Regions from separate parts of the Pseudomonas sp. G2-4 genome, predicted to be linked through region 1. Evidence: predicted binding sites of a transcription regulator. Region 1 holds the regulator's gene; each other region holds the start of a gene.
What was found. Region 1 encodes FliA, which starts transcription of late flagellar genes. Its sites were predicted from a motif close to CTAAAGTTTNNNNNNNNNNNGCCGNTAA; they were not measured.
Positions count from the first base shown of each region.

Region 2: a site for FliA is predicted at 4,330-4,357, ahead of QNH97_RS01630 (methyl-accepting chemotaxis protein). Genes of this name have one in related genera too.
Region 3: a site for FliA is predicted at 1,627-1,654, ahead of motA (flagellar motor stator protein MotA). Genes of this name have one in related genera too.
Region 4: a site for FliA is predicted at 3,527-3,554, ahead of QNH97_RS13855 (methyl-accepting chemotaxis protein). Genes of this name have one in related genera too.

Region 1 covers NZ_CP125957.1:1,736,188-1,744,012, reverse strand. The annotation lists gene QNH97_RS07770 (chemotaxis protein CheA) at 1-781, opposite strand, end outside; gene QNH97_RS07765 (protein phosphatase CheZ) at 812-1,597, opposite strand; gene QNH97_RS07760 (chemotaxis response regulator CheY) at 1,616-1,987, opposite strand; gene fliA (RNA polymerase sigma factor FliA) at 2,154-2,897, opposite strand; gene fleN (flagellar synthesis regulator FleN) at 2,894-3,724, opposite strand; gene flhF (flagellar biosynthesis GTPase FlhF) at 3,841-5,190, opposite strand; gene flhA (flagellar biosynthesis protein FlhA) at 5,202-7,331, opposite strand; gene flhB (flagellar biosynthesis protein FlhB) at 7,647-7,825, opposite strand, start outside.
Region 2 covers NZ_CP125957.1:360,440-368,264, reverse strand. The annotation lists gene ubiB (ubiquinone biosynthesis regulatory protein kinase UbiB) at 1-1,237, shown strand, start outside; gene hisI (phosphoribosyl-AMP cyclohydrolase) at 1,319-1,717, shown strand; gene QNH97_RS01655 (phosphoribosyl-ATP diphosphatase) at 1,710-2,042, shown strand; gene QNH97_RS01650 (twin-arginine translocase TatA/TatE family subunit) at 2,067-2,354, shown strand; gene tatB (Sec-independent protein translocase protein TatB) at 2,365-2,787, shown strand; gene tatC (twin-arginine translocase subunit TatC) at 2,784-3,581, shown strand; gene QNH97_RS01635 (16S rRNA (uracil(1498)-N(3))-methyltransferase) at 3,578-4,285, shown strand; gene QNH97_RS01630 (methyl-accepting chemotaxis protein) at 4,400-6,304, shown strand; gene QNH97_RS01625 (methyl-accepting chemotaxis protein) at 6,511-7,825, shown strand, end outside.
Region 3 covers NZ_CP125957.1:6,063,897-6,071,721, forward strand. The annotation lists gene motB (flagellar motor protein MotB) at 1-703, opposite strand, end outside; gene motA (flagellar motor stator protein MotA) at 707-1,558, opposite strand; gene QNH97_RS26655 (HDOD domain-containing protein) at 1,725-3,263, shown strand; gene QNH97_RS26660 (rhodanese-like domain-containing protein) at 3,306-4,121, shown strand; gene asd (archaetidylserine decarboxylase) at 4,141-5,004, shown strand; gene QNH97_RS26670 (cyclic-di-GMP receptor FimW-related protein) at 5,195-6,955, shown strand; gene serB (phosphoserine phosphatase SerB) at 7,125-7,825, opposite strand, start outside.
Region 4 covers NZ_CP125957.1:3,229,868-3,237,692, forward strand. The annotation lists gene QNH97_RS13845 (xanthine dehydrogenase family protein molybdopterin-binding subunit) at 1-647, shown strand, start outside; gene QNH97_RS13850 (alpha/beta fold hydrolase) at 687-1,772, opposite strand; gene QNH97_RS13855 (methyl-accepting chemotaxis protein) at 1,958-3,469, opposite strand; gene QNH97_RS13860 (MalY/PatB family protein) at 3,655-4,803, shown strand; gene QNH97_RS13865 (VOC family protein) at 4,961-5,365, opposite strand; gene QNH97_RS13870 (SDR family oxidoreductase) at 5,525-6,382, shown strand; gene QNH97_RS13875 (DUF421 domain-containing protein) at 6,525-6,974, opposite strand; gene QNH97_RS13880 (hypothetical protein) at 6,985-7,503, opposite strand; gene QNH97_RS13885 (CinA family protein) at 7,515-7,825, opposite strand, start outside.

The DNA.
Region 1 (7,825 bases):
GCGCGTCAACGGCAAACGTGCCCTTGCCGTGCAACTGATCGAGCAAGGCTTCGAATTCGTCGTCGGTGATGTCGGAGTTGTCGCCCGCCGCTTTCGGGGCGGCCGGGGCCGCCGCTGGAACGACTGCATCTGGAGCGAACTGGCCTTTGCCATGCAACTGATCGAGCAACGACTCGAACTCGTCGTCGGTGATTTCATCACTGCCGGCGGCAGTCGCACTGGCGGCCGGAGCAGCAGGGGCTACCGGCGCAGCAGGGGCCTCGGCTTGGGCCTTGACGGCGTTCAACGAGTCCAGCAACTGTTCAAATTCGTTATCGGTGATGTCGCCCGATTCCTCGGCGACCGGTTCTTCAACGGCCGCCTCGGCAACCGGAGCGGCTTCGTCAGCCGATTGCGGCTCCGCCAGGCGTGCCAGCGCGGCGAGCAACTCAGGGGTGGCAGCGGTGATCGGCGAGCGCTCGCGCACTTCGGTGAACATGCTGTTGACCGCATCCAGTGCTTCAAGCACCACATCCATCAGTTCCGAATCAACGCGGCGTTCACCCTTGCGCAGGATGTCGAACACGTTCTCGGCAATGTGGCAGCACTCCACCAGCTCATTGAGCTGGAGGAAGCCGGCGCCTCCTTTTACAGTGTGGAAACCGCGAAAAATTGCATTGAGCAAGTCTGCATCATCCGGTCGGCTTTCCAGCTCGACCAGTTGCTCAGACAGTTGCTCTAGAATCTCGCCGGCCTCAACCAGGAAATCCTGAAGGATCTCTTCATCGGCGCCGAAGCTCATTAATGGCTGCTCCTAAAACAGGGCTAAAACTCAGAATCCAAGGCTGGACAGCAAATCGTCCACATCGTCCTGACCGGACATAACGTCTTCTCTTTTATCGGCATGAATCTGCGGACCTTCACCCTGCGAGAGATGTTTTTGTGGATCTTTTTCAGCAAGGATCGCTTCACGGTCGTGTTCGATGCCTGCAAAGCGGTCGACCTGGCTGGCCATCAACACCAGTTTGAGCAGATTGCTTTCCACTTCGGTGACCAATTGGGTCACGCGCTTGATCACCTGACCGGTCAGGTCTTGATAGTCCTGAGCCAGCAGAATGTCGTTGAGATTGCTTGCTACCGCACGGTTATCGGTGCTGCTACGCGTCAGGAAACCGTCGACCCGACGGGCCAGCTCGCGAAACTCTTCAGCGCCGACTTCGCGACGCATGAACCGGCCCCAGTCGGTGCTCAAGGCCTGGGCTTCCTCGCTCAGACCATTGACCAGCGGCGTTGCGCTTTCCACCAGGTCCATGGTGCGGTTGGCTGCGGCCTCGGTCAGCTTGACCACATAACCCAGGCGCTCGGTGGCGTCGGTGATCTGCGAGACTTCCTCGGCCTGCGGCATATGCGGGTCGATCTGGAAATTGACAATCGCGCTGTGCAGTTCACGCGTGAGCTTGCCCACTTCCTGATACAGACCACGGTCACGGGTCTGGTTGAGCTCATGGATCATTTGAACCGCGTCGCCAAAACGGCCTTTTTCAAGGCTGTCGACCAGTTCGCGGGCATGTTTTTTCAGGGTCGATTCAAAATCGCCCATTGAAGATTCGTTATCCATAGCTCCCCCGTGTCGCGGTTAACCGATGCGTTCGAAGATTTTCTCGATCTTCTCTTTCAACGCCTGGGCCGTGAAGGGTTTGACCACATAGCCGTTTACACCGGCCTGAGCCGCTTCGATGATCTGCTCGCGCTTGGCTTCGGCAGTCACCATCAGCACGGGAAGGTGCTTGAGTTTTTCGTCGGCGCGCACATGGCGCAGCAAGTCGATACCGGTCATGCCGGGCATGTTCCAGTCAGTCACCAGAAAGTCGATGCTCCCGCTGTTGAGGACCGGAATGGCAGTGGTGCCATCGTCGGCCTCGACCGTGTTGGTGAACCCAAGGTCACGCAACAGGTTTTTTATGATCCGCCGCATCGTTGAGAAGTCATCAACGATGAGGATTTTCATGTTCTTGTCCAATTCGACCTCCAAGCAGTCTTAAACGCGCCCAGCACCTGAACGCGCCATTTCAATCAATCCGGCACAACACTCGACAACGGTCTGGAGCACAACGGATGGAGACTGGCGCAATGCATGCCAAACCAGCCCCGTTCGCAGTGTCCCCACACTGCAATCAGCGCGCTCGCCACTCCCCCAAACGCCCCCGCAAACGGGCCGCGCACTGGCTGTGTAACTGGCTGACCCGCGATTCGCTGACCCCCAGGACCTCACCGATTTCCTTGAGGTTCAGCTCTTCGTCGTAGTACAGCGCCAAGACCAGTCGCTCACGCTCCGGCAAATTGGCAATCGCATCCGCCAGCGCGCTCTGGAAACGTTCATCTTCCAGGTCACGCGATGGCTCCATGTGAGCACTCGCGCCGTCCTCGTGCAGCCCTTCGTGTTCGCCGTCCTGCAGCAGGTCGTCGAAACTGAACAGGCGACTGCCCAAGGTATCGTTCAAAATCCCGTAATAATCATCGAGACTCAATTGGAGTTCGGCCGCAACCTCGTGATCTTTAGCGTCACGCCCGGTTTTAGCTTCAATAGCGCGAATCGCATCACTGACCATACGGGTATTACGGTGCACCGAACGCGGCGCCCAATCGCCCTTGCGGACTTCATCGAGCATCGCCCCACGGATGCGAATACCGGCATACGTCTCGAAACTGGCGCCCTTGCTCGCGTCGTATTTGTTCGACACTTCGAGCAGGCCGATCATGCCGGCCTGGATCAAGTCCTCGACCTGAACACTGGCCGGCAACCGCGCCAGCAAGTGATAGGCGATACGCTTGACCAGGGGCGCATAACGCTCGATCAGTTCGTATTGGGCGTCCCGTGCCGATTTTTTGTAGAGATGGTTGTAACCGCTGGCAGTCATAGCACGGGCCCTGCTGTTTGTTGCACAAGACGCTCGACGAAAAATTCCAGATGCCCGCGAGGGTTGGCCGGCAGTGGCCAGGTATCCACCTTTTGGGCGATAGCCTTGAACGCCAGCGCACATTTGGAACGGGGAAAGGCTTCATAAACGGCGCGTTGCTTCTGGACGGCCTTGCGTACGCTTTCGTCGTAGGGCACTGCGCCGACGTACTGTAGGGCAACATCCAGGAAACGATCCGTGACCTTCGTCAACTTAGCGAACAGATTGCGCCCTTCCTGCGGGCTCTGGGCCATGTTGGCCAGGACGCGGAAGCGGTTCATGCCGTAGTCACGGTTCAATAATTTGATCAGGGCGTAGGCGTCGGTGATAGACGTCGGTTCGTCGCAGACCACCAGCAGCACTTCCTGGGCGGCGCGGACGAAACTGACGACCGAGTCACCGATACCGGCAGCCGTATCGATCACCAGCACATCGAGGTTGTCACCGATGTCGCTGAAGGCCTGGATCAGGCCAGCGTGCTGGGCCGGGGTCAGATGAACCATGCTCTGGGTGCCAGAGGCAGCCGGCACGATGCGAATACCGCCCGGCCCCTGCAGCAGCACGTCGCGCAGTTCGCAGCGACCTTCGATGACGTCCGCCAGCGTGCGCTTGGGTGTGAGCCCCAGCAGCACATCGACGTTCGCCAACCCCAGGTCGGCGTCCAGCAGCATGACCCGTCGGCCAAGCTCTGCCAGAGCCAGGGACAAGTTCACTGACACGTTAGTCTTCCCGACGCCACCTTTGCCGCCGGTCACCGCGATCACCTGTACGGGATGCATGCTGCCCATGTTCGTTCTTTACCTTGTCTTACTTAGACGGAGGCCACATTACTGGCTGCGCGTTCACATTCTGAACAATGCATGGCAGACCATCGATGTAGGTACAAAAAATATTCATGATTACCTCAGCCGACCTGCTTGGTCGGGCTGTGGTAGATATCAGCGAACATGTCAGCCATGGCTTCCTCGCTGGGTTCTTCCTGCATTTGCACACTCACGGCACGACTGACCAGTTGATGACGGCGCGGCAGATGCAAATCATCCGGGATCCGCGGTCCGTCGGTCAGGTAGGCCACCGGTAGTTCATGACCGATCGCCAGGCTCAACACCTCGCCCAGGCTTGCCGTTTCGTCCAGCTTAGTCAGGATGCAACCGGCCAGCCCGCAGCGTTTGTAGCTGTGGTATGCGGCGGTTAGAACCTGCTTTTGGCTGGTGGTTGCCAACACGAGATAATTTTTTGACCGAATGCCGCGCCCAGCCAGGCTTTCGAGCTGCATGCGCAGGGCCGGATCGCTGGCTTGCAGGCCGGCGGTATCGATCAGCACGACGCGCTTGCGCAGCAACGGTTCCAGCGCCTGGGCCAGGGACTGGCCCGGGTCCACATGGGTCACCGACACATTGAGGATCCGGCCCAGGGTCTTGAGTTGTTCCTGTGCGCCGATACGGAAACTGTCCATGCTCACCAGGGCAATGCTCTGGGCGCCGTACTTGAGTACATAACGGGCCGCAAGCTTGGCCAGGGTGGTGGTCTTGCCCATGCCGGCAGGGCCGACCATCGCAATCACTCCACCCTCTTCCAGCGGCTCGACTTCCGGCGTAGCAATCATCCGCGCCAGGTGCGCCAGCAACATGCGCCAGGCCTGGCGAGGCTCTTCGATACCGTTGATCAGCGCCAGCAGGTCGCGGGACAACGGACCGGACAGGCCGATGCGTTGCAGGCGACGCCACAGGTTGGCCTGGGCCGGACGGCTGCCTTGCAGCTGGTTCCACGCCAGGGAGCCGAGCTGAACTTCCATCAGTTCACGCAGGCTGTTGAGTTCAAAGCGCATCGAGTCCAGGGCACGTGGATCGATACCAGCGCTTGGCGCGGCCGGAGCCGGTGCCACACGACGCGGCTCGACCTGGGCCTGCTCGACCAGCGGTTCGGCAGCGGTCAACGGCAGGCCGGCAGTCAGCGGCTGACCGGCGAACAATTGACGGTTGGTGCCCGCGCTGGCCTGGCCTTCGCTGCTGCGCAGGCTCAATTCGGCCTGGGCGCTGGCGATACGCGATTGGGTCTTGCGCAGCTCGTCCTCGAGTTCCATGTTCGGAACGCGCGGGGCCAGCGCCGACAATTTGTAATCCAGGGCCGCCGTCAACTCGACACCGCCAGCGATCCGGCGATTGCCAATGATGGCTGCTTCAGCGCCCAGCTCGTCACGAACCAGCTTCATGGCCTGACGCATATCGGCGGCGAAAAAACGCTTCACTTGCATAAACCACTACCTCAGCCGTTGGGCCCTACTGTCGCAACGATGGTCACTTGCTTGTTGTCCGGTATTTCCTGGTACGCCAGCACATGCAGCCCCGGGACCGCGAGGCGACCGAATCGCGAGAGCATCGCGCGAATCGGTCCGGCCACCAGCAGGATCACCGGTTGGCCTTGCATCTCCTGCCGCTGGGCTGCATCAATCAGCGAACGCTGCAGCTTCTCGGCCATGCTTGGCTCCAGCAGAACACCCTCTTCCGAGCCTTGTCCTGCCTTCTGCAGACTATTGAGCAATATCTGTTCCAACCTTGGTTCCAGAGTGATCACAGGCAGCTCAGACTCAGTGCCTACAATGCTTTGGACGATTGCGCGGGATACGCCGACCCGAACCGCAGCCACCAGGGCGGCGGTATCTTGACTCTTGGAGGCGTTGTTGGCGATAGCCTCGGCAATGCTGCGAATGTCGCGTACGGGCACCTGTTCGGCCAGCAGCGCCTGCAACACCTTGAGCAACTGCGACAACGACACCACGCCCGGCACCAGCTCGTCAGCCAGCTTCGGCGAGCCTTTGGCCAGTACTTGCAGGAGTTGCTGGACTTCTTCGTGGCCAATCAGCTCGCTGGAGTGCTTGTACAGAATCTGGTTCAAGTGGGTCGCCACGACGGTACTGGCGTCCACCACGGTGTAGCCAAGGGACTGAGCCTGGGCTCGCTGGCTGATTTCGATCCACACCGCTTCCAGGCCAAAAGCCGGATCCTTGGCGGTAATGCCGTTGAGCGAGCCGTAGACCTGCCCCGGGTTGATCGCCAGCTCGCGGTCCGGGTAGATCTCGGCCTCGGCCAGGATCACGCCCATCAGCGTCAGGCGATAGGCGCTAGGCGCCAGGTCGAGGTTGTCGCGGATATGCACGGTGGGCATCAGGAAACCCAAATCCTGGGACAACTTCTTGCGCACGCCCTTGATTCGCGCCAGCAACTGCCCTCCCTGGTTACGGTCGACCAATGGGATCAGGCGGTAACCGACTTCCAGGCCGATCATGTCGATTGGCGTCACGTCGTCCCAGCCCAGCTCCTTGGTTTCCATGGCGCGGGCCGGCGATGGCAGCAGTTCCTGCTGGCGCTTGACCTCTTGCAGGGCCTGGACCTTCTGCACGTTCTGCTTCTTCCAGAACAGGTAGGCACCACCCGCCGCCAGGGCCGCCATGCTCAGGAAGGAAAAGTGCGGCATGCCGGGCACCAGGCCCATCACCGCCATCAGGCCGGCGGCAACCGCCAGGGCCTTGGGCGAGGCGAACATCTGCCGGCCGATCTGCTTGCCCATGTCTTCGGAACCCGAAGCGCGGGTCACCATGATCGCGGCAGCTGTGGATAACAACAGTGATGGCAATTGCGCCACCAAACCGTCACCGATAGTCAGCAGGGCGTAAACCTTGCCGGCGTCGCCGAAGGTCATGTTGTGTTGAAAGATACCGACGGCCATGCCGCCGATCAGGTTGATGAACAGAATCAGCAGGCCGGCGATGGCGTCACCGCGTACGAATTTGCTGGCACCGTCCATGGAACCGTAGAACTCGGCTTCCTGGGCCACTTCCAGGCGACGCAGCTTGGCCTGGCCCTGGTCAATCAGGCCGGCGTTGAGGTCGGCGTCGATCGCCATTTGCTTGCCAGGCATCGCATCGAGGGTGAAACGCGCGCTCACCTCGGAAATCCGCCCGGCGCCCTTGGTCACCACGACGAAGTTGATGATCATCAAAATGGCGAAGACCACGATACCGACCACGTAGTTACCGCCGATCACTACCTCGCCAAAAGCCTGGATCACCTTACCGGCGGCGGCGTGACCGTCCTGGCCGTGGAGCATGACCACCCGGGTCGATGCCACGTTCAACGCCAGGCGCATCAACGTCGCCACCAGCAGAATGGTCGGGAATACCGCGAAATCCAACGGCCGCAGGGCGTAGACGCACACCAGCAGTACCACGATCGACAGGGCGATGTTGAACGTGAAGAACACGTCCAGCAGGAACGGCGGCACTGGCAGCATCATCATGGCGAGCATGACCAGCAGCAACAGCGGCACGCCCAGATTGCCCCGACTGAGGTCTGCTACGTTGCTGCGCGCGGTGCTGAGTAACTGAGAGCGATCCACCAATATTCCCCGTGCCTGTGAAGCAAACTTTTGACGCCCGAAACGGGCGCAGACGGGGCGTTGCAAGAAGCCTTCCAACTTTGGTCGGGGGCAGGAATGGAGAGCGTTACAGGGAAAATCATGTCCCGCCGGACGCAGAACCTGTGGTGAGGGGATTTATCCCCGATGGGCTGCGAAGCGGCCCCTGAATCTGGGATATTCAGGTATGCCAGGCGAATTGAGTAGGTCTGGTTTGGGGCCGCTTCGCGGCCAGCGGGGATAAATCCCCTCGCCACAGGTTCTTGCGCCTGATTCAACTGCTGCCGATAGCCAGACTCATGAATCGCGCCGCAAATCCGGCGGAATCGGCAAATCCTTGAGCGGATCGGGCCGCTTGCCCTTGCCCGCGCGGTGTTGGCGGATCTGGTAGACGTAGGCCAGTACCTGGGCCACGGCCAGGTACAGGCCGCCCGGGATTTCCTGGTCGAGCTCAGTGGAGTAGTAGATCGACCGCG
Region 2 (7,825 bases), 1.4 Mb from region 1:
CAGCCGCTTCGACGTCGAGCCCCTGGCCTCGGCCTCCGTGGCCCAGGTGCACGCCGCGCAACTCAAGAGCGGCGAAGAAGTGGTGGTCAAGGTCATTCGCCCGGGCCTCAAGCCGATCATTGCCCAGGACCTGGCGTGGCTGTTCATCCTCGCCCGCGCCGCCGAGCGGCTGTCGGCGGATGCGCGCCTGCTGCACCCGGTGGACGTGGTCCAGGACTACGAAAAAACCATCTACGACGAACTCGACCTGCTGCGCGAAGCCGCCAACGCCAGCCAGCTGCGCCGCAACTTCGAAGGCTCGCCCCTGCTCTACGTGCCGCAAGTCTATTGGGACTGGTGCCGCCCGAAAGTGTTGGTGATGGAGCGCATCTACGGTATCCAGGTGACCGACCTGGCGACCCTGGCCGACCAGCGCACCGACATGAAGCTGCTGGCCGAGCGCGGCGTGGAAATCTTCTTCACCCAGGTGTTTCGCGACAGCTTCTTCCACGCCGACATGCACCCCGGCAACATCTTCGTCAGCACCGTGCAGCCGTGGAGTCCACAGTACATTGCCATCGACTGCGGCATCGTCGGCAGCCTGACCCCGGAAGACCAGGATTACCTGGCCCGCAACCTGTTCGCTTTCTTCAAACGCGACTACCGCCGCGTGGCACAACTGCACATCGACTCTGGCTGGGTACCGGCCGAAACCAAGCTCAACGAATTCGAAGCAGCGATCCGTACCGTGTGCGAACCGATCTTCGAAAAACCGTTAAAAGATATTTCCTTCGGTCAGGTGCTGATGCGCCTGTTCCAGACCGCGCGTCGCTTCAACATGGAGGTTCAGCCACAGCTGGTGCTGTTGCAGAAGACCCTGCTGAACATCGAAGGCCTGGGTCGCCAGTTGTACCCGGACCTGGACCTGTGGAACACCGCCCAGCCTTTCCTCGAGCGGTGGATGCGCGAGCGCGTCAGCCCGCGAACCTTGCTGGGCAACGTGCAGAGCCAGTTCGAGCAGATCCCGCACCTGGCCAACATGACCCGCGACCTGCTCGAACGCATGTCCCAACCCCACGCCCACGACCCGGCGCCACCCTGGAAACAGCGCAAGGACGACTGGTTGCTGCGCCTGCTGGGCGCAGCTCACCTGGGTGGCGGCGCAGTGCTGGCGACCGGTGGGCCGTTGAGCCAACTGGGGCACTGGCCGGCCGGGATCATGGTGGCTGTTGGTTTGTATCTGGTCGTTCGCCGATAGCCAGCACCGGTTCGCGCTGGCACACTGTTTCAACGCTGGGCCCGCCGACTTGAAGTGCGCGGCCCATTGTCGGAGTCGAAGATGAAAAACTGGCAGGACGAGATCAAATGGGACGCTGACGGCCTGGTGCCGGCCATCGCCCAGGATCACAAGACCGGGCGTGTGCTGATGATGGCCTGGATGAACCGCGAAGCGCTGGCCCTGACCGCCGCCGAGAACCGCGCCATCTATTGGTCACGTTCCCGTGGCAAGTTGTGGCGCAAGGGTGAAGAGTCCGGGCATGTGCAGCACCTGCATGAGATGCGCCTGGATTGCGACGGCGACGTCATCATCCTGATGGTCGAGCAAGTCGGTGAGATTGCTTGCCACACCGGCCGTCAAAGCTGCTTCTATCGCGTCTTCGAGAACGGCGACTGGAAAACCGTCGACCCGGTGCTCAAGGACCCGCATGCCATTTATTCAGGACATACCCATGAGTGACACCCTGACCCGTCTGGCCCAGGTGCTGGAAGAGCGCAAAGGCGCCGCGGCCGACAGCTCTTATGTCGCCAGCCTGTACCACAAGGGTTTGAACAAGATTCTGGAAAAAGTCGGCGAAGAGTCGGTCGAAACCATCATCGCCGCCAAGGATGCTGCCATCAGCGGCGACTGCAGCGACGTGATCTATGAGACCGCCGACCTGTGGTTCCACAGCCTGGTCATGCTCGCCCAACTGGGGCAGCACCCGCAGGCTGTACTGGATGAACTGGACCGTCGCTTCGGTCTGTCCGGACACGTCGAGAAAGCCTCGCGTCCGTCCGATTGATCAACTCTCAAGAGGAATAGCCACATGGGTATTTTTGACTGGAAACACTGGGTCGTCATTCTGGTAGTCGTCGTGCTGGTGTTCGGTACCAAGAAACTGAAAAACCTCGGCACCGATGTCGGCGAGTCGATCAAGGGCTTTCGCAAGGCCATGAACGATGACGAAAAACCGGCCGACCCAACGGCGGCTCCCGCCCAACCGGCGCAGCCGACCCAACCGGTACACCCCCAGGCCGCCCAGCCTGTGAATGCGCCGCACACCATCGACGTGCAGGCCCAGAAAGTCGAAGAGCCCGCCCGCAAAGACTCGTGAGCACTGACTAATGTTTGGGATCAGCTTCACTGAACTGCTGCTCGTCGGCCTCGTCGCCCTGCTGGTATTGGGCCCCGAGCGTCTGCCGGGTGCTGCGCGTACCGCCGGTCTCTGGATCGGGCGACTCAAGCGCAGCTTCAATGCGATCAAACAGGAAGTTGAACGTGAAATCGGTGCCGACGACATCCGTCGGCAGCTGCACAACGAACACATCCTGTCCCTGGAGCAGGAAGCACGGAAAATCTTCACGCCGACCCAACAGGAACCGACGCCGGTCCAACCTGCGGTCGAACCAACGATAGCGCCCCAGGCGCCGGTGGACGGCGCGGTGCCGGCGACTGGGCCGACTCCAGTGACACCGACGGTGGCTGATACAGCGCCCCCCGCAGCCCCTGCGCCCAACGACCCTACATTGCCGCCGCGAGCCCCATGAGCGATCTCCCTGAAAACGACCAGCCGATGCCGCTGGTATCGCACCTTACCGAGCTGCGCACCCGCCTGCTGCGTTGCGTCGCGGCGGTTTTCATCCTCTTCGCCGGGTTGTTCGCCTTCACCCAGCAGATCTACACCTTCGTCTCCACGCCGCTGCGCCAGTACCTGCCAGTCGGGGCAACGATGATTGCCACCGATGTGTCGTCGCCGTTCCTGACGCCACTGAAGCTGACGATGATGGTTTCGCTGTTCCTGGCGATCCCGGTAATCCTGCACCAGATCTGGGGCTTCATCGCGCCAGGCCTGTACAAGCATGAAAAACGCATCGCCGTGCCACTGCTGGTGTCGAGCATCCTGCTGTTCTATACCGGCATGGCCTTCGCCTATTTCTTCGTGTTCCCGCTGATCTTCAAGTTCTTCGCCGCCGCCACTCCGGCGGGCGTGGAGATGATGACCGACATCACCAGTTACCTGGACTTCGTCATGACGCTGTTCTTCGCCTTCGGCGTGGCGTTCGAAATCCCGGTGGCCGTGGTATTGCTGGTGTGGATCGGCGTGGTTGACGTGGCGTACCTGAAGAAAATCCGCCCTTACGTGATCATTGGCTGCTTCGTGGTCGGCATGATCCTGACCCCGCCGGACATCTTCTCCCAAACCCTGCTGGCCGTGCCGATGTGGCTGCTGTTCGAGATCGGCATCCTGTTCGGTGGCCTGGTGCGCAAGCGCAGGGAAGAAGAGCCCGAGGAACAGCCCGCCGACGACCACAACGACCAGCCGCCAGCGACCCAAGCGTGAACCTGCTGCTGCTTGAAGAGGCCGATTTCATTGGGCCCGACCGGGTGGTCCTGAGCGATCGCCGGTTGACTCACATGCAGGAAGTCCACCGCAGCGCCGTCGGCGACAGCCTGCGGGTCGGGCGCATCGGCGGCTTGATGGGTACCGCCCAAGTGCTGCGCCTGGAAGCCCGCGAGGCCGAACTGCAAGTGACCCTCGACCAGCCACCACCGGCCAAATTGCCGCTCACGCTGGTACTGGCCCTGCCTCGCCCGAAAATGCTCCGTCGAGTGTTCCAGACCATCGCCAGCATGGGCGTGCCGCGCGTGGTGCTGGTCAACAGTTATCGCGTGGAAAAGAGCTTCTGGCAGACCCCGTTCCTGGAACCCGAGGCGATTCGCGAGCAATTGATCCTTGGCCTGGAGCAAGCCCGAGACAGTGTGCTGCCAGACATCATCATTGAAAAACGCTTCAAGCCCTTCGTCGAGGACCGCCTGCCGGCCATCGTGAACGGCACCCTCGGACTGGTCGGCCACCCTGGCAAGCACCCGCCCTGCCCGCGAGCGCTAACAGAACCGGTGACCTTGGCCATCGGGCCCGAAGGCGGTTGGATTCCCTACGAGATCGACCTGCTGGGCAAGGCCGGCCTGCAACCGGTACAACTGGGTGAGCGGATCCTGCGGGTCGAGACCGCGGTTACAGCGCTGCTCGCACGACTGTTCTGATCCCTTTGGTTTGCTACGGTATTCCAAACGCATCTAACTCATTTCTCCTGCTCTCCCTCTATGGGCCGATAGTGCTTTATACAAAGCAATTCCGCCCTTCAAGGGAGTATCAGCATGTTCCGATGGCTAGATAACGTAGGCGTTAATCGCAAACTCGGCTTCGGCTTCGGTCTAGTGCTGTTCCTAACCTTGATGATCGCCTTCACCGGATGGACCGGCCTGAGCAATGTAATTGCACGCGGCGACACGCTGGGGGTCATCGCTAGCCTGAACGACCTGACCAAAGACCTGCGCTCGGCACGCATGGATTATGACGCGACCCGCGGCGAAAAAGGCCCAGGTGACATCAACGATCTCCTCGGCAAATTGGAGCCTGGGCTACAGACCGCCCGCCAATCGATCGAGCAACCGGCCGACGTGGCGATCATCGACAAGCAACTGGCGGCGGTCGCTGAGTACAGAGTTGCCGTCGCTGAATTGATCCGCGCCACCGCCAGTCGTGAGGATGCGCGCAGCAAATTGGGCGCCAACGCCGATAACGCCGTGGCCCGCGTCGCCAACGTTGAAAATGCGATTCGGCAAAGCGACAACGTTGCTCAGTTCGACAGTGTGGTAAACCTGAGTAAAGCAATCCAGCAAGCCCGCTATCAGGTTCGCGGCTATACCTACAGTGGCAAGGCCGAGGCCGAGCAACCAGCCCTGGATGCCATCGATAACGCGTTGAAAGCCCTCGGCAGCCTGCCGGCCCAACTGCCCGATGAGCACGCCGCCGACCTGCAACAGGCCAACGAATCGTTCAAGAGCTATCGTGCCGCGATCAGCCAGTTCCATGACGCCCAGACCGCCAGCGCTGCCGCCATCAAGCGCATGTCCGACCTGGGGGTTGTGCTACGCGAGGGCAGCAGAAACCTCACCCTGTCCCAAACGGCCGTGCGCGACCATGATGCAGTCCAAGCCGACATTTTCCTGATCTCGGCCGCCGCGCTGGCCCTGCTGTTCGGGGTCATTGCAGCCATGGCGATCACCCGACAGATCGTCATCCCGCTGGAGCAGACTCTCAAGGTCGCCGAACGCGTGGCAGCAGGCGACTTGACCCACAATCTCAGTTCCGAGCGCCGCGACGAACTGGGCCAACTGCAACGTGCCATGCAGAGCATGACCGTGGGCCTGCGCCAATTGATCGGCGGTATCGGCGAAGGCGTCACGCAAATCGCCAGCGCCGCCGAGCAGCTCTCGGCCGTTACCGAACAGACCAGTGCCGGGGTCAACAGCCAGAAAGTGGAAACCGATCAGGTTGCCACCGCCATGCACGAAATGACCGCCACGGTGCAGGAAGTAGCGCGTAACGCCGAGGAAGCCTCCGAAGCCGCGGTCGCCGCTGACCAGCAGGCTCGCGAAGGCGAAAAAGTGGTGGGCGAAGCCATCGCCCAGATCGAACGCCTGTCCAAGGAAGTGAGCAATTCCACCGAAGCGATGGGCCATCTCAAGCGCGAGAGCGACAAGATCGGCAGTGTGCTGGATGTGATCAAGTCCGTGGCCCAGCAAACCAACCTGCTGGCCCTTAACGCGGCCATCGAGGCGGCCCGGGCCGGTGAAGCAGGGCGTGGTTTTGCGGTGGTGGCCGACGAGGTCCGCAGCCTGGCCCAGCGCACCCAGAAATCCACTGAAGAGATCGAGCAACTGATCCTCGGCCTGCAATCGGGCACCGAACAGGTTGCGACCACCCTGGACAACAGCCGCAGTCTGACCGACAGCAGCGTCGAACTGACCCGCCGTGCCGGCGGCTCACTGGAAAACATCACCCGCACCGTCTCGGCAATCCAGTCGATGAACCAGCAGATCGCCGCTGCGGCCGAGCAGCAGAGCGCCGTGGCCGAAGAGATCAACCGCAGCGTCGTGAATGTTCGCGATGTGTCCGAACAAACCGCCGCTTCCAGCGAAGAAACCGCCGCCTCCAGCGCAGAGCTGGCGCGACTGGGGGTTCATTTGCAAACGCTGGTAGGTCGCTTCAAGGTCTAGAGGCATAAACCCTGTGGCGGGGGAGCTTGCTCCCGCTTGGGCGCGAAGCGCCCCCCGCCGGGCTCGAACTGACAACGGCTTCGCAGCCAAGCACAAGCAAGCGCTCCCCCCTACGAGAAGCACCTGACACCTATTCTCTACAGATCCCTTCCAACCGGCCGATATAGCTCTCAGCATATAAATTCAACGCTGCGGGGAGTAACGGCATGTTCCGATGGCTAGGTCACGTAGGCGTCAATCGCAAGCTTGGTTTCGGCTTCGGTCTGGTGCTGTTTCTAACCCTGATGATCGCTTTCACCGGCTGGAGCGGCCTGGGCAATGTGATCAGCCGCGGCGACAAGCTGGGCTACATTTCCAGCCTGAACGAATTGAGTAAGGACCTGCGTCTGGCGCGTTTGGACTACTACAACGCCCGAGGCGAGAACGGTCCACAGGAAGTCAACGATCTGCTTGGCAAGCTCGAGGCCGGACTGACGAGCGCCCGCCAGATGATCGAGCAGCCGGACGATGTGGCCCTGATCGACAAACAGCTGGCCGCAGTGGCCGAATACAAAAGCGCCTTCGCCGAGATGGCCAGCGCCACCGTCAGCCGCGAAGATGCCCGCAGCAAACTCGGCGCCAGTGCCGACAACGCCGTGGCCCGTGTCACTGAAGTTGAAAAGGCGATGCTGCAAAGTGGAGACATCGCCCAATTCAACAACGTGGTGTCCCTGAGCAAAGCGATCCAGCAAGCCCGTTACCAAGTTCGCGGCTACACCTACAGCGGCAAGAGCGAAGCCCAGCAACCGGCCCTTGACGCCATCACCGACGTCCTCAAACTCCTCGCACGCCTGCCGGCACAGTTGCCTGAGGAGCATGCCACCCCCCTGCAGCAGGCCAGCGACTCGATGAACGCCTACCGTGCAGCGGTCAGCCAGTTCCGAGACTCCCAGCTTGATACTGCCGCTGCGCTCAAGCGCATGACAGAGCAAGGCGAGGTGCTGCTTGAGTCCAGCAAAAGCCTGACCGTGTCCCAGACGGCCGTGCGCGACCATGACGCCGCCCAGGCCAAAACTATTCTGGTGTCCGCCGCCGTGCTGGCCATGTTGTTCGGCGTGATCGCAGCGCTGGTCATCACCCGTCAGATCGTCGGCCCGCTGGATCAGACCCTCAAAGTCGCCGAGCGGATTGCCGCAGGCGACCTGACCCACAACCTCACCTCCGAGCGACGTGACGAACTGGGCCAGCTGCAGCGCTCCATGCAGAGCATGACCGTGGGTCTGCGGCAATTGATTGGCGGCATCAGCGAAGGCGTCACACAAATCGCCAGCGCCGCCGAACAGCTCTCGGCCGTCACCGAGCAGACCAGCGCCGGGGTCAACAGCCAGAAAGTGGAGACCGACCAGGTCGCCACCGCCATGCACGAAATGACCGCCACGGTGCAAGAAGTGGCGCGCAATGCCGAGGAAGCTTCCGAAGCGGCCGTCGCGGCTGACCAGCAGGCTCGCGAAGGCGAAAAAGTGGTCGGCGAAGCCATCGCCC
Region 3 (7,825 bases), 2.3 Mb from region 1:
AACTGCCAGCCACCAAGGCACGGCGTGCCGCATTGGCGCGGTTGGCGGACAGCTCCCAGTTACCGAAGTCACCCTTGCCGACGAAGGGCTTGGCGTCGGTATGACCGCTTATGCTGATTTTGTTCGGCACCGCTTTGATGGTGTCGGCCATGGCCAGGAGAATATCTTCGAAATAAGGCTTCAGGCGCGCGCTGCCGGAATCGAACATCGGCCGGTTCTCGGCGTCCATGATCTGGATGCGCAGGCCGTTCGGTGTGATTTCGAACAGGATCTGGTCCTTGAATTTCTGCAGTTGCGGATTTTCTTCGACCTTGTTCTGCAACTCTTGCAGTAACAACTCCAGGCGCTCGCGCTCCATCTGCTCGGCCATGCCCTCAACCTGCTCGGAATCCACCGTCACCTTGTCGGGCTGAGGCTGGGATTTGACTTCCGGGTTGAGGGTCGTTTCCGGCGCCAGGGTCGGCGAGCCACCCAGGTCGATGATGTACGGTGTGCCGCTTTCGGAAAAGCCGACCGGATCCTTGAAGTAACCGGCGATGGCGATCTTCTGTTCCGGGGTCGCGGTGGACAGCAGCCACAGCACCAGGAAGAACGCCATCATCGCCGTCGCGAAGTCGGCGAAGGCGATTTTCCAGGCGCCCCCGTGATGCCCAGCGGCTATGCGCTTGACGCGCTTGATGATAATCGGCTGGTTATTTTCCATGACTTAACGACCGCGAACCGCTTGTTCCAACTCGGCGAAGCTTGGACGGTGCGCCGGATACAGGACCTTGCGACCGAATTCCACCGCCAGCGATGGCGGCATGCCCGAGGCCGAGGCCACGAGCGAAGCCTTGATGGCTTCGTAGACGTTCAGTTCTTCCTTGGCGTCGTGGGCCAGGGAATGGGCCAGCGGGCCGAAGAAACCATAGGCTGCCAGGATACCGAAGAAGGTACCGACCAGTGCCGCGCCCACATGCAGGCCGATAGAGGCCTGATCACCTTCGCCCAGGGAAGCCATGGTGACCACGATCCCCAATACGGCCGCAACGATACCGAAGCCGGGCATGCCGTCGGCGATGCCGTTGACCGCGTGGGAGGGATGCTCCAGGTCTTCCTTGAGGCTGTACAGCTCCATGTCGAACAGGCCTTCGAGCTCATGGGGAGCCATATTGCCGGACGACATGATGCGCAGATAATCACAGATGAACGCCGTCATGCGGGCGTCCTTGAGCACCGAGGGGTACTTGGCGAAGATCGGGCTGGCGGAGGCGTCTTCGATATCGCCTTCGATCGCCATCATGCCTTCGCGGCGGCTCTTGTTGAGGATCTCGTAGATCAGCCCCAGCACCTCAAGGTAGAAGGTGTGGCTGAAACGCGAACTGAACATGCTCAGGGATTTCTTGAGCACATGCATCGTCATATAGCCGGGGTTGGCCTGCAAGAATGCGCCGAGGGCCGCGCCACCGATGATCAACACCTCGAAAGGTTGGACCAGGGCGGCAATCTTGCCATGGGAGAGCACGTATCCGCCCAGCACGCTCGCGAACACGACAATGATGCCGATAATTTTAGCCATAGATAGAAAGTACTTATTTAAGTCGGGTTCAAGGTCATATTCGGAAGCTGAAAAATCTCTTCTTCTACTTATCGGCAAAACTGCGCCAGACTATAGCCAGTTCCGGCGAAAAGCCAATTTGCCCCGCTCCGGGCGTAGATACCTCCTATGATGATCGCGTCCAACCATGGCTAATGAAACGAAGGTCCCAACTCCACGACCCACCACGCTCGAAGGCTGGGTAAAGCTGCTCGACGGTGTTCACCTGCCCGTGCCCCAGGCCAGTCATGACCTGGTCTGCAAAGCCCTTGCCGACAGCCGCCGGTCGTTGCGTGACATCGCCGAACTGATGCAGGACAGCCCCGCCCTGGCCCTGAGCGTCATCCGCGAAGCCAACCACCACACCCATGGCAGCCTCGCGGAACCGGCGGAAAATCTCGAAGTAGCCCTCAACCGCCTCGGTCTTAAACGCACCGAAGAACTGCTCGCTCGCCTGCCCTCATTGCCGGGGCAAGAAATCCCCGTTGTCCTGCGCCAGCTGCAATTGATCAGCCAGCATGCCACGCAACAGGCCAATGGTTTTTTTGCCAGCCGCCTGGCGCGGCTGTGGCAAGACATCCACTGGGGCAGCCTGCTGTTTCTGTCACCGCTCTGGCCACTGGCCCTGACTCACCCGCGATTGCTGGGGGAGTGGGAGTTGCGGGTCATCCATAAAGGCCAGCCGGCAAGCGAAGTCGAGCGCGAACTGTTCGGCGTCAGCCTGCTGAGAATCTGCCTGGCACTGGTGGAAACCTGGCGCCTGCCGATCTGGGTGATGCAGGGCTACCGCCTGCTGCTCAACGAACGCCGCGAACTGGTGCAAGTGCTCCGCATCGCCCGGGACAGCGAGCACCCGCTGCGCCAGCAGAATCGCCTGGACGATGACCCGACCCTGCGGCGCTGGCTCAACCAGCCCGCCAATACCGTGCTGCTGGCCAACGGTCTGGCGCTCTCAGCGCAGCAAGCCTGGGACTCCCCCAACAGCGCCCGCTGGCAATACCTCACTAGTTTGTACCTGCAAATGTCGATGGATGAGGTCCAGCAGCAGTTGCACCAACAAGCCGTCACCAGTGCCCGCCACGATGCCATGCCAGATCTCTGGCACCCTGCCGTGGCGCTGATCTGGCCCTGGGGCAGCCGCCGCATCCACCCCGGATTGCTACCTGCTGCCCCGCCCAGTGCCGCAGACTTGACCCAGTGGCGCAAGCAATGCTCCGCGCTGCTGGTGGAACCGAGTCCTTTCAGCAATGCCATGCACCTGACCACCTCGGCACGGGATGCGTTGGTGGCGTGCGGAATGCGCCGGGTGATGATCCTGATGGCCGACCGCAGCCAGACCAGCGTGCGCGTGCACCAGACCGCCGGCCTGCCCAAGGAGGCAGCTGCCACCAGTTTTTCCATCAATCAAAGCAAGGTCTTGCAGCGATTGCTCGCCCAGCAGGCTCAGGTTCGCCTGAATCCGGACAACAATGCCCAGTTTTCAGCGTTGCTGCCGCCGGGCCTGCGCAGCCTGTTCCGAGGTGAGCACCTGCTGCTGCGCTCGCTGACCTGCAACGGTCGAGTGATCATACTGGTGGTGGTGGACCAGGGTGGCGGACCGTTCTCGGACGTGACCGTGCAGGCGTTCGGCAAAACCGTGCAATGCATCGAAAGGGCCCTGCATACCTTTACCAACCGCGGCCGCTGAACTTGATACAATCCTTTCCCTTTGCGCTCCTGGAGACCTCACATGCCTGACTTCTCTGGCTTGCCGCTGGTAATCGAGCCGAGCGAGCTGCTGCCGCGCCTCGACAGCCGCGAACTGATCCTGGTGGACCTGACCAGCGCGGCCCGTTACAGCACCGGCCATATCCCCGGCGCACGTTTCGTCGACCCCAAGCGCACCCAACTGGGCCAGCCGCCAGCGCCGGGCCTGTTGCCGGCCAAAGCCGACCTGGAAGCACTGTTCGGCGAATTGGGGCATAACCCGGATGCGGTCTACGTGGTCTATGACGATGAAGGCGGCGGCTGGGCCGGGCGTTTTATCTGGCTGCTGGACGTGATCGGTCACTCAAATTATCACTACCTCGACGGCGGCCTGCTGTCGTGGCTGGACGAAGGTCTGCCGGTGTCTGTCGAAGTGCCAGCGCCCGTTGCCGGCCCGGCGAGCCTGACGCTGCACGATGCCCCCACCGCCACCCGCGAATACCTGCAAAGCCGTCTCGGTGCTGCCGACCTGGCGATCTGGGACGCACGCGGCCCACTGGAGTACTCAGGCGAGAAAGTTGTCGCCGCCAGGGGCGGGCACATACCCGGCGCGGTCAATTTCGAATGGACGGCTGGCATGGACCAGTCGCGCAACCTGCGCATCCGCAAAGATATGCCGCAGATCCTCGAAAAATTGGGCATCACGCCTGACAAAGAAATCATCACCCACTGCCAGACTCACCACCGCTCTGGCTTCACCTATCTGGTGGCCAAGGCGCTCGGTTATCCGCGGGTCAAAGGCTATGCCGGTTCCTGGGGCGAATGGGGCAACCACCCCGACACCCCTATCGAGCTCTGAAGGTTCTTAAGGACAGTTAATGAAAAACCGTTTGTTCATCCTCTCTCAGTATCTATTGCCCCACCACCTGCTGTCGCGGCTGGCCGGCTGCATTGCCGAATGCCGCGTGCGCTGGTTCAAGAATGCCTTCACCCAGTGGTTCGCCAAGCGCTACCAAGTGGACATGTCCCAGGCCCTGGTGGAGGACCTGACGGCCTATGAGCACTTCAACGCCTTCTTCACCCGTGCCTTGAAAGACGGCGCACGCCCGCTGGATGAAACCCCGGGCGCGATCCTCAGCCCCGCCGACGGCGCCGTCAGCCAGCTCGGCCCGATCGAGCACGGTCGGGTATTCCAGGCCAAGGGCCACAGCTTCAGCGTGCTGGAACTGTTGGGCGGAGACGCGGCCAACGCGGCGCCCTTCATGGGCGGCGACTTCGCCACCATCTACCTCTCCCCCAAGGATTACCACCGCGTGCACATGCCGCTGGCAGGCACTTTGCGCGAGATGGTCTACATCCCCGGGCGGATTTTCTCGGTCAATCAGACCACCGCTGAAAATGTTCCGGAGCTGTTCGCCCGTAACGAGCGCGTTGCGTGCATTTTCGACACCGAACGCGGGCCGATGGCCGTGGTGCTGGTGGGCGCGATGATCGTGGCCTCCATCGAAACCGTCTGGGCCGGTCTGGTGACGCCGCCCAAGCGTGAACTCAAGACCTTCCGCTACGACGAGGCCGCCCGGGCGCCGATCCACCTGGAAAAAGGTGCCGAAATGGGCCGCTTCAAACTGGGCTCGACCGCCATCGTGTTGTTTGGGCCAGATCAGGTGAAGTGGGCCGAAGAACTGGTGGCCGGTTCGCCAGTGCAGATGGGGCAAGGGTTGGCACTGCCAAAGGCTGAGTAAAAGATCAAATGTGGGAGCGAGCTTGCTCGCGATAGCGATTTTTCAGTCACCTCTATATCGACTGGTCAGACGCCATCGCGAGCAAGCCGCTCCCACTGGGCATCCAACATCGATAGGGCACTTCTTTTCGTGCTACAACTGCTAGAGTTGGAAACATCCTTTTCATTTTCGGCCGGAGCCCGTCCACGGCATGAATGAGACCAGCCCTCTCCAGCTATTGCGCGTCCCGACCCCGACACAGTCACGCCTGTCGTTCTGTGATGCCACACCACGGGACCTCAAGCGCTGGATCGCTAACCTGCCCAAGGCCAACATCGGCGAAACCGCCCGCCAGCTGTATCAGGCCCTGGGCGAACTCAACCAGTTGCTCACACCCAGCGAGAACCGCCTGCAGTTGCTCGAGCTGCTGCGACCCGAGGTGTATTACGTCTGCAAGCACTTGGAGCGCCACTTCCTCCAACAGGCCATTGTGCTGGATGAGCGCTCGCGCAAGATCGTCAATCTGTGCCAGGCCCTGCAAACCCAGCTGGCCGTGGGCTACAAACAGATCGTGGCGCGCATCGCGTCGAAGTACACCAAGGACCAGGCCCGCCTGCTGAGCACCGCATTGCAACGGGCAATGCACGCCATCGACGGCACGTTGCTGCGTGTCACCCAGCTGTACAGCCCCATCCCCGAAGGGCTGTGGCTCGATTTGCATCAGCTGTACCGGATCGCCTGCCAACATCGGCTACAGCACCAAAACGTCAGCGATGAATTGGCCAGCCAGGTTCATCAGTTGAATGCCGAGCAAACCTATGTGGTCGCCCTGCTACTGGGCGCCTCACGCAGCAATCAGCTGCGCCAGGGCCAGATCGCACGGCTGGCCGAAGTACTGGAATCCTGGAGCCAGTGGGTCAAGCTGGACCCGGCCACCACCGCCACCAGCCTGTTTGCTGTCGCGCCGGAGCTGGATGTCGGGCCACGCTATCGCTCCAAGTTCAGGGCCGAGCAACAGCCGACCTTGCAAGGGTTTGATCCACAGCCACTGGTGCACGCGATCGCCACCCACCTGGAAAAACCGGCCGATCACACCCTGCCTGTACCGGGCGGCATGAGCGCCGACACTCTGCATCACCTGCAAGCCGCCTGGGGCGAAGCGGCCGAACGCAGCTTCCAGCGCACCGAAGGCAACGGCACACTGACGCTGTGCGTAGGCATGAGTGCACTGCACTACTACCTCGGCGGTGAGCGCTCTTTCAGCGAAATCCTGAAAAACCCCACCACGCGCAAGGCCCGCTTCGAAGCCTCGCCAACCAAGACCAGCGACACCTGGAGCCAGGCCTTCGATGCCGCCCCAGTTGGCGACAGCGACCTGTTGCCCTATGAAGAAATCGAATATCCGGTCAACCCGGCCGATGACGACGGCAGCAGCTCCGACAACCAGCACCACTTCCCCACCTACGACCTGCCGATCATCAACCACAGCCCCGGAGGTTACTGCCTCGGCTGGCCGAAAGAGGTGCCGGACCAACTGCAAGCCGGGGAAATGGTCGGTATTCGGGACACCAGCGATCAAGCCTGGAGCATCGCCGTAGTGCGCTGGATCCGACAAGTGCGCAACGGCGCCATGCAAATGGGCATCGAACTGGTCGCCCCCCATGCCCAGCCTTGCGGGCTACAACTGGTGCGGGAGGAGAATGAGCCCGGTCACTACTTACGCGGGCTGCTGCTTCCCGAGATCAGTGCCATTGACCTGCCCGCCACCATGATCGCCCCGCGCATGCCTTTCCAGGAGGGGCAGCGCGTGCTGATCAACACCAACGGTCAGGAACGCCGGGCCGGCCTGGACCGGCGGGTCACCAGCACCCACAGCTTCAATCAGTTTGCTTATCACCCGGAGGATGCAGGTACTACCGAGGAGGGCAGCGACCAGGAGGGGAATTTCGATTCGTTGTGGAAGTCGCTCTAAGCCAAACACAATCCCCTGTGGCGAGGGAGCTTGCTCCCGCTGGGCCGCGAAGCGGCCCTAAAACCTGACGCCCAGGTGTGTCAGGTTGACCGCACCGGGCCTGCTGCGCAGGCCAGCGGGAGCAAGCTCCCTCGTCACAAGTGCGCTCACTCCAAAATCGGCGTATCGCTCACAACTGCCCATCGCGATCCCTGAAACCCAACAGATACAGCACTCCATCCAACCCCAGGGTTGAAATCGCTTGCCTGGCTGACTGCTTGACCAACGGCTTGGCCCGGAACGCCACGCCCAGGCCGGCTATGGCCAGCATTGGCAAGTCATTGGCGCCGTCGCCCACGGCGATGGTCTGCTCCAGGCGCAGGCCCTCCTTCTCGGCCAGTTCACGCAGCAGGTCGGCCTTGCGCTGGGCATCGACAATCGGCTCGACGGCCACGCCGGTCACCTTGCCGTCCACCACTTCCAGTTCGTTGGCAAACACGTAGTCGATGCCGAGCTTGGCCTGCAACTGCTTGGCGAAGTAGGTGAAGCCGCCAGACAGGATGGCGGTCTTGTAACCCAGCCGCTTGAGTTCGGCGAACAGGGTTTCGGCACCTTCGGTCAGGCGCAGGGACGCACCGATGGAATCCAGCACGCTGACGTCCAGGCCCTTGAGCAGCGCCAGGCGCTCCTTGAAGCTGGCGCGAAAGTCCAGTTCACCGGCCATGGCTCGCTCAGTGATGGCCGAGACCTTGTCGCCGACACCAGCAGCCTTGGCCAGCTCGTCGATGACTTCGGCTTCGATCAGCGTCGAATCCATGTCAAATACCGCCAGACGACGGTTGCGACGGAACAGCGAATCTTCCTGGAACGCGATATCGACGTTCAATTCCT
Region 4 (7,825 bases), 1.5 Mb from region 1:
ATCCCAAACTCAACGTACCCGTGCTCTGGTGGCGCAGCGTAGGCTCTACTCACACGGCCTTCGTCATGGAGACGCTGATCGATGAGATCGCCCGGACGACCAAGCAAGATCCGGTGGCCTACCGAATGAAACTGTTCGGCGATCAAAGCCCTCGCCATCGCGAAGCCCTGCAACTGGCCGTGGACAAAAGTGAGTATGGCAAGCGTCAACTCCCGGCCGGCCGTGCCTGGGGCGTGGCGGTACATGAGTCGTTCAGTTCCGTAGTGGCTTACGTCGTGGAAGCCTCCGTGCAGGACGGCCGTCCAGTGCTGCACCATGTCACCGCTGGCGTTCACTGCAACCTGGCCGTCAACCCGCGCAGCGTGGAAGCCCAGGTGCAAGGCGCTGCCCTGATGGGCTTGTCCATGTGCCTGCCGGGTGGCGCCATCACCCTGAAAGACGGTGTCGTGCAACAAAGCAACTTTGCCGACTTCAGCGTGCCGCGCATCACCGACATGCCGGAGTTTGCCGTTCACATCGTGCCAAGTGCCGAACCCCCCACGGGGATGGGGGAGCCCGGCTTGCCGGCGTTGGCCCCCGCTTTTGCGAATGCCGTGGCGAGCCTGACGGGTAAGCCGTTGCGGCAGTTGCCTTTCAAGATGGCGTGACCGTCTGGAAACGGCAGCTGTGCATCCGCCAGGCCGCTGTCAGAGATGATCAGCGTCGATCACAGCCTGGGCGAAAGCCTGCGGAGCTTCCTGCGGCAGGTTGTGGCCGACACCGCCATCGATCAGGCGATGCTCGTAGCGGCCGGTGAAACGCTTGGCGTAGGCTTCTGCCGGTGGGTGCGGAGCGCCGTTGGCATCGCCCTCAAGGGTGATGGTTGGCACGCTGATGACTGGGAACGTCGCCAGTTTTTTCTCCAGTCCGGCGTATTTGGCCTCGCCCTTGACCAGGCCCAGGCGCCAGCGATAGTTGAAGATTGAAACGGCGACGTGATCGGGGTTCTGTAAGGCAGCGGCGCTTCGGTCGTAAGTTGCGTCATCGAAATTCCACTTCGGCGAGGCCAGTTTCCAGATCAGCTTGGCAAAATCATGAGTGTTTTTCTCGTAGCCCAGCCGGCCGCGCTCTGTCGCGAAGTAGAACTGATACCACCACTGCAACTCGGCGGCGGGCGGCAGCGGTGCCTTGCCCGCTTCCTGGCTGCCTATCAAGTAGCCGCTCACCGCCACCAGCGCCTTGACCCGCTCCGGCCAAAGGGCCGCGACAATATCAGCCGTGCGTGCGCCCCAGTCATAACCACCGAGCACGGCCTGCTTGATGTTCAGGGCGTCCATGAAGTCGATGAGGTCGCTGGCTAGCGCGGAAGGTTGGCCGTTGCGCAGGGTCTTGGCCGACAGGAAGCGTGTATCGCCATAACCGCGGGCGTAGGGAATCAACACCCGATAGCCCTTCTCGGCCAGCGCCGGCGCGACGTCGGCGTAGCTGTGGATGTCATAGGGCCAACCGTGCAGCAGGATGACCACCGGGCCGTCGGCAGGACCGACCTCGGCATAGGCCACGTCCAGCAGGCCAGCCTTGACGTGCTTGAGCGGGCCGAACGAAGTGTGACTGCCGGGAGTGATGGCGCCAACCGTGCTGGCAGGCACACTCGCAGCCACCTCGGCAGCGCTGGCCTGGGACGAGGAAAACCCCAACGCCCCCAACTGCATCAAGGCGAACGCCAGGATGGAGGGTGCAAGCAGGCGCCGATGCCGGGGGGTGGATGTGTGCTGCGACAGGGTCATTTCCATGGTGGATCTCCTTGTAAACGGGTGAGCCCAGGAGACGGCGTTTGCTGTCTCGATGGGGCTATTTCACGCCGTCAAGGTATCCAGGATGTGTCGTCGAGCGGTCGCAACAGCAACGTTTCGTGTCTGTCGTGGTGGTTGATACATAGGGATACATTCTGCGCAGAAACGTGGGCCGTCCAGGGGCATCAGGCCGCGCCTGACTTCCCGTGAAACGCCTGCCCCAACACCGCCAGGCGCTCCGCCAACGGCGGCAGGCATTGGCTGCTGCGAGTCAGGATGCCGATATTGTCGGCGTTGTGCTCGGCCACCGCCTGCACGGCTTGCAAGCGCTCATTGATGCCCCGCGAAGCCTTGGCTTGCTCCTGTGTCGTGCTGGCGATCAGATCGTTGAAGTGGTTGATCACCGCGATGTCTTCCACCACGGCGTGCAACAGTTGCGAGGCAAGTTGGCTGGCGGATACGCAGCGTTCCACTCCGTCGCGGCTGTCCTGCATGGCGACGGCGGCCTGGCGGCTGCCCTGCTGGAGCTTGGCAATGATCTGCTGGATTTCGGTGGTGGACGTCGAGGTTCTTTGCGACAGGGTCCGGACTTCGTCGGCCACCACCGCAAACCCACGACCCTGCTCGCCGGCCCGGGCCGCTTCGATGGCGGCGTTGAGGGCCAGCAGGTTGGTTTGCTCGGCGATGCCGTTGATCACGTCCAGTACCTGGCCAATCTGTTGCGCCTGTTCGGCCAAGACTTGTACCGTTTCGTTGGTCAGGTTGATGCGCCCTGCCAGTTCGACGATTTCTTCGCGAGTCTGGTCAACGGTGCTGCGTCCGCGGTTGACCTGCTCGTTTGCCTGTCCGGCGCGTTGCAAAGTCTGGTCGACGTGGCCAGCAATGTTGTCCATGGCCTGGACCAGATGGCCGATCGCGCCACTCATCTGTGCAACTTCGTCCAGTTGGTGGCGGGCACCGCTTTGCAGGGTCTGGCCGACCTGGGACAGATCCTGGCCGAGGTCCGACAGGTTTCGGGTATCACGCACTACGCCGTCCACCAGGTTGGTGACTTGTTGCAGGAAGTGATCGAAGCGTTCACCCGAAGAGACTTTGACCCCTTGATTGCGCTGGGCACCGGCATCGCTGCTCAGCTTCGTGGCGGCGGCCAGTACTTTGTCGAGCACGTCCTGGTTGTCCGTGGCATCGGCCAGGCTCTGGTTCGCCAGATAAATCAGGATCACGCTTTCCACCACCACGTAGAACGCGTGCAGGAAGACCATGTTCCAGCCGCCGTGGGCATCCATGACGAACACCGGATAGCCCTGATGCTGAAGCCAGTGGAAACCCAGGTGGTGGACGGCGATGGTGGCGGCAGCCACGACAATCGGCAGCCAGTCCCGGTAGAACGTCAGCACCGCCAACAGCACGAAAATCCCGAAGTGGAACTCGATCACGCCATGGGCCTGGTTGATGTGCAACGCCGCCATGACCATCAGCGCCACGGCGATGACACAGCGCATGGCGCGGGTTCCGCCCAGTCCGCGATAAAGGACGGTGGTCAGCACGCAAGTCGGCCCGCCCACCAGCAACGCCTGGGTGAAGGTCGAATGCATGAACGCCAGGCACAGCGCATACAGCAGCGTGAGCCAAAGCAGCCCCAGCATAATGCGATCGGCTTTACGGTGGTGATCGTTAAAGCGCACGAGCGATGTCATGGAGGGCTGTCCTTTTCGGATACTCGGAGGGTCCGTTACCAATGCCGGTTTCAGGCCTTATCGGCGTCTCGGAGTGAAACTGTAGCTGATTATCATCATCAGATGGCATTGAGCCATCAATCTTTTTCCCACAGGCCTTTGCTTTATGATGTTCGCCATCTCATCCCCTGACTGATGGAACCCCCATGACATTCGATTTCGACACGGTATTGGAGCGCCACGGTACCGGTAGCACCAAATGGAGCCGCTACCCGGCCGATGTGCTGCCGATGTGGGTGGCCGATATGGACTTCCCTGCCCCGCCCGTGGTCATCGACGCGCTGCAAAAGCGCCTCGAACATCCAATGCTGGGTTACAGCGTGGCTCAGGACGGTTTGCGCGCGGCCATCGTCGCCGATCTGTGGAGCAAGTACGCCTGGCGCGTCGAACCCCAGCAGATCGTGTTCCTGCCTGGGGTCGAACCGGGTTTCAACATGGCGCTCCGTGCCTTGGTGGAACCGCAGCAGAACGTCGTCGTGCAGGTGCCCAACTACCCGCCGCTGCGTAACGCACCGGGCCATTGGAACTTGAATAAAGTGGAATTGCCGTTCAACCCGGCCAATGGTCAATTCCATACCCCGCTGGCCGCGTTGCGCGAGGCCTTGCAGGGCGGTGGTGCGCTATTGCTGAGCAATCCCCACAACCCGTTGGGCAAGGTGTTTGACCGGGAAGAACTCAAGGCCGTGGCGGACATCTGCCTGGAGCAGGATGCCTGGATCATCTCCGATGAGATTCATGCCGAGCTGTGCTTCGACGGGCGCGTGCACATCCCCACCGCCTCCCTCGGCGCGGAAATTGCCGCGCGCACCATCACCCTGATGTCCGCCAGCAAGGCCTACAACATCGCCGGGTTGAAAACCTCGTTTGCCATCATCCAGGACGCCAAGGTGCGCGAGCGGGTCAACAACGCCCGGGCCGGCATGGTCGACAGCGTCAACGCCCTGGGCCTTGAAGCGACCCGCGCGGCCTACAGCGAGGCCAGCCCGTGGCTGGAGGGTTTGAAGGCGTATCTGCAAACCAACCGCGATTTCCTGGTCGAAGCGGTGAACACTCGCCTGCCGGGCATCACCATGACCGTGCCCCAAGGCACTTACCTGGCCTGGCTGGATTGTTCCGCGCTGGGGCTGGACGATCCGCAGGGGTTCTTCCTGAAGGAAGCCAAGGTCGGCCTCAGTGCCGGGCTGGATTTTGGCGACGATTCAGGGCAGTTCGTGCGCCTGAACTTCGGCTGCCCACGGGCGCTGCTGGAGGAAGGGATTGCGCGGATGGAACGCAGCTTGAAGGCTCGACGCTGATCCCACTAACGAAGAAATCCCCCTGTGGCGAGGGAGCTTGCTCCCGCTGGGCTGCGCAGCAGCCCCCTTGGATCTGTCTGAAAAACCGAGTCGATGGATTTTGGGGCCGCTTCGCGACCCAGCGGGAGCAAGCTCCCTCGCCACAATGAAGCGGTGTCTAGTCATGCATATCCGGCGCATACACAAAACACAGCTTGTTCCCCTCCGGATCCCGGCAATAGGCGCCGAAATACCCTTCCGAGTACTGAGGCCTGAGTCCCGGCGCACCTTCATCGAAGCCGCCCAGGGCGATGGCCTGCTCCCAGGCCGCACGCACGGACTGCGGTGAGTCGGCGGCGAAGCTTACTTGCATGCCGTTGCCCCAGGTTGCAGGCAAACCATTGAAAGGCAGTTGTACGAAAACCTGCGGCCAGTGCTTGCCGGGCTGATGCCAGCCCTCCCCCGGTGGGCCCGAGTCGTTTTCGCTCGGCATGCGCACCAATCCCAGGCAGCCTAGGACTGCATCATAGAAAGCGACCATTTTCGGCAAGTCGCGCGCGCCGATCTGTATGTGGCTGAACATACTCTGCTCCTTATTCAAACGGCTCCAACATTAGTCGATGCTGGCTGTTTATCGACGAAACCCGGCGCATGACGCTCATCGACCGACAGGATAATCCGACCGAACTCTCCCAGAAAACCCGAAGTCCACCCTCCATCGCAACCAGCATGGAGAACGACAATGGTCGACTACCCTTTCCCACCTTTTCCGAAACAAAGCCAGGCCGTCCCCGGTTCCCAACGGAAAATGGATCCCTACCCGGATTGCGGCGAGCAGAGCTACACCGGTTCAGGACGACTGGCGAACAAGATCGCCCTGATTACCGGCGCCGACAGCGGCATCGGTCGCGCCGTCGCCATTGCGTTTGCCCGTGAAGGCGCTGACGTAGCGATTGCCTATCTGGACGAACACGAAGACGCCAAGGAAACCGCCCGCTGGGTCGAACAGGCCGGCCGCCAGTGCCTGCTGCTGCCCGGCGACTTGGCGGACAAAGACCAATGCCGCAAAACCGTCGACGAAACCGTTGCGCGTTTCGGGCACATCGACGTCCTGGTCAACAACGCCGCGTTCCAGATGACCCACGAAAACCTGGAAGAGATTCCCGACGAAGAATGGGTGCGCACTTTCGATATCAACATCACGGCGATGTTCAGGATCTGCCAGGCCGCTGTGCCGCACATGAAGCCTGGTGGATCGATCATCAACACCAGCTCGGTCAACTCCGACATGCCCAAGCCGACGCTCCTGGCCTACGCCACCACCAAGGGCGCCATCGCCAACTTCACCGGAGGCCTGGCGCAGATGCTTGGCCCCAAGGGCATCCGGGTCAACAGCGTGGCCCCGGGACCGATCTGGACACCGCTGATCGTGGCGACCATGCCTGAGGAAGAAGTGCAGAATTTCGGCTCGCAGACGCCCTTGGGCCGTCCCGGTCAACCGGTGGAAGTGGCGCCGATCTATGTGCTGCTGGCTTCGGATGAGTCGAGCTACATTTCTGGCTCGCGGTATGGAATCACGGGGGGTAAGCCGATGCTTTGATGGCCCGTGGCGAGGGAGCTTGCTCCCGCTGGGCTGCGCAGCAGCCCCTTGGATCTGTCTGAAAAACTGAGTCAATGGATTTTGGGGCCGCTTCGCGACCCAGCGGGAGCAAGCTCCCTCGCCACAAAAAAGCAACGGCTGTTCAGGTCTTGTCGTTGGCAATCACCGAAATCTTCCCGTTACGCTCAATGATCGCAAACTTGATTTGCTCCAGGGCCTCGATGCCTTGGCTCGAGCGCGCCGCTTCCATGATGTCGGCTTCCACCAGCCGGGCGTGGCGCAGGCGAGCCTCAAGGATCCGGCCGTTTTCGACAACAACCGTCGGTCCACCGTCAATCAACCGCGAAACCCAACTGGAACGTTGTTTGAGCAACGAAAAACCGACATCGATGGCAATCAGCGTGACGATCACCATCAGCGCGTTGGTCATGGAGAAATCATCCCCTAGCAGCGCCTGCTGGGTGGCCTCGCCGATGATCATCAGTAGCACGAAGTCGAAGGTGGTGAGTTCCGCCAGGGACCGACGTCCGGCGATCTTGAACAACACCATCAGCGCCATATACATCGCGGCAGCCCGCAACACCGAGTCCATACGTCATCACCTATGGAAAAATGAATTGATCGAAACTGACCGCGGCGCCATTGGGCATGGTGATGCGGCTGCTGTAGAGCCCCAGGCCCTCGGCCAGCAGCGACAGATGCAGGCTGGCGTGCCCTTGGGCATCGGCCTGGACCCAAATCCGCATGCCTTGTCCTGCGCTCGCCGAACGCACCGGCTGGGGCTGCAACGTCTGTACGTCGAAACCTTCCAGCCACTCGCCGGCCAACTCCACTTCCAGTACCGCGTTGGGCTGGCCTTTGAGGCGAATAATCAAGGGATTGGTGGACCCGTTGCGGTGGAACATCTCGTACTCGATGCCAAGGCTGCTATCGCTGCTTTGTAGATCACGCGAGCTCAGGGGACCACGCGAGAACAACCCAAGCAGGGTCAGGAACACCAACAGCACCAGGACGTACCAGCCCACCCGTTCGAAACGCCAGACCTTGAGCTGATACGCCATGTCTTCGCGTACCGGAAACATGCGGCTGCGAAAATCCTCGGGATCGGATTGACGGGACATCTGCACCTCCTCTACCTGCATTCACCGCTGAGGGCCCGTTGATGAAAGTGCTGCAGTTGAACAAGGGCGTGTTCGGCGGCCCACAATTGCACTTGGCTGCGACTGCCGAAAAAGCGTTCCTGGCGGCTGAACAGCGCCCGGCGGCCGTTGACATCGAACGCCCAGGCAAAGCACACCGTACCGGCGGGAATACCGTCCATGTCGTCGGGGCCGAGAATGCCCGTGGTGGCAACGGCGACGTTGGCATTGGCGTCGTGCAGCGCGCCGAGGGCCATCTCCTCGGCCACTTCACGGCTGGTGAGGTTGTACGTCTCGATGGTTC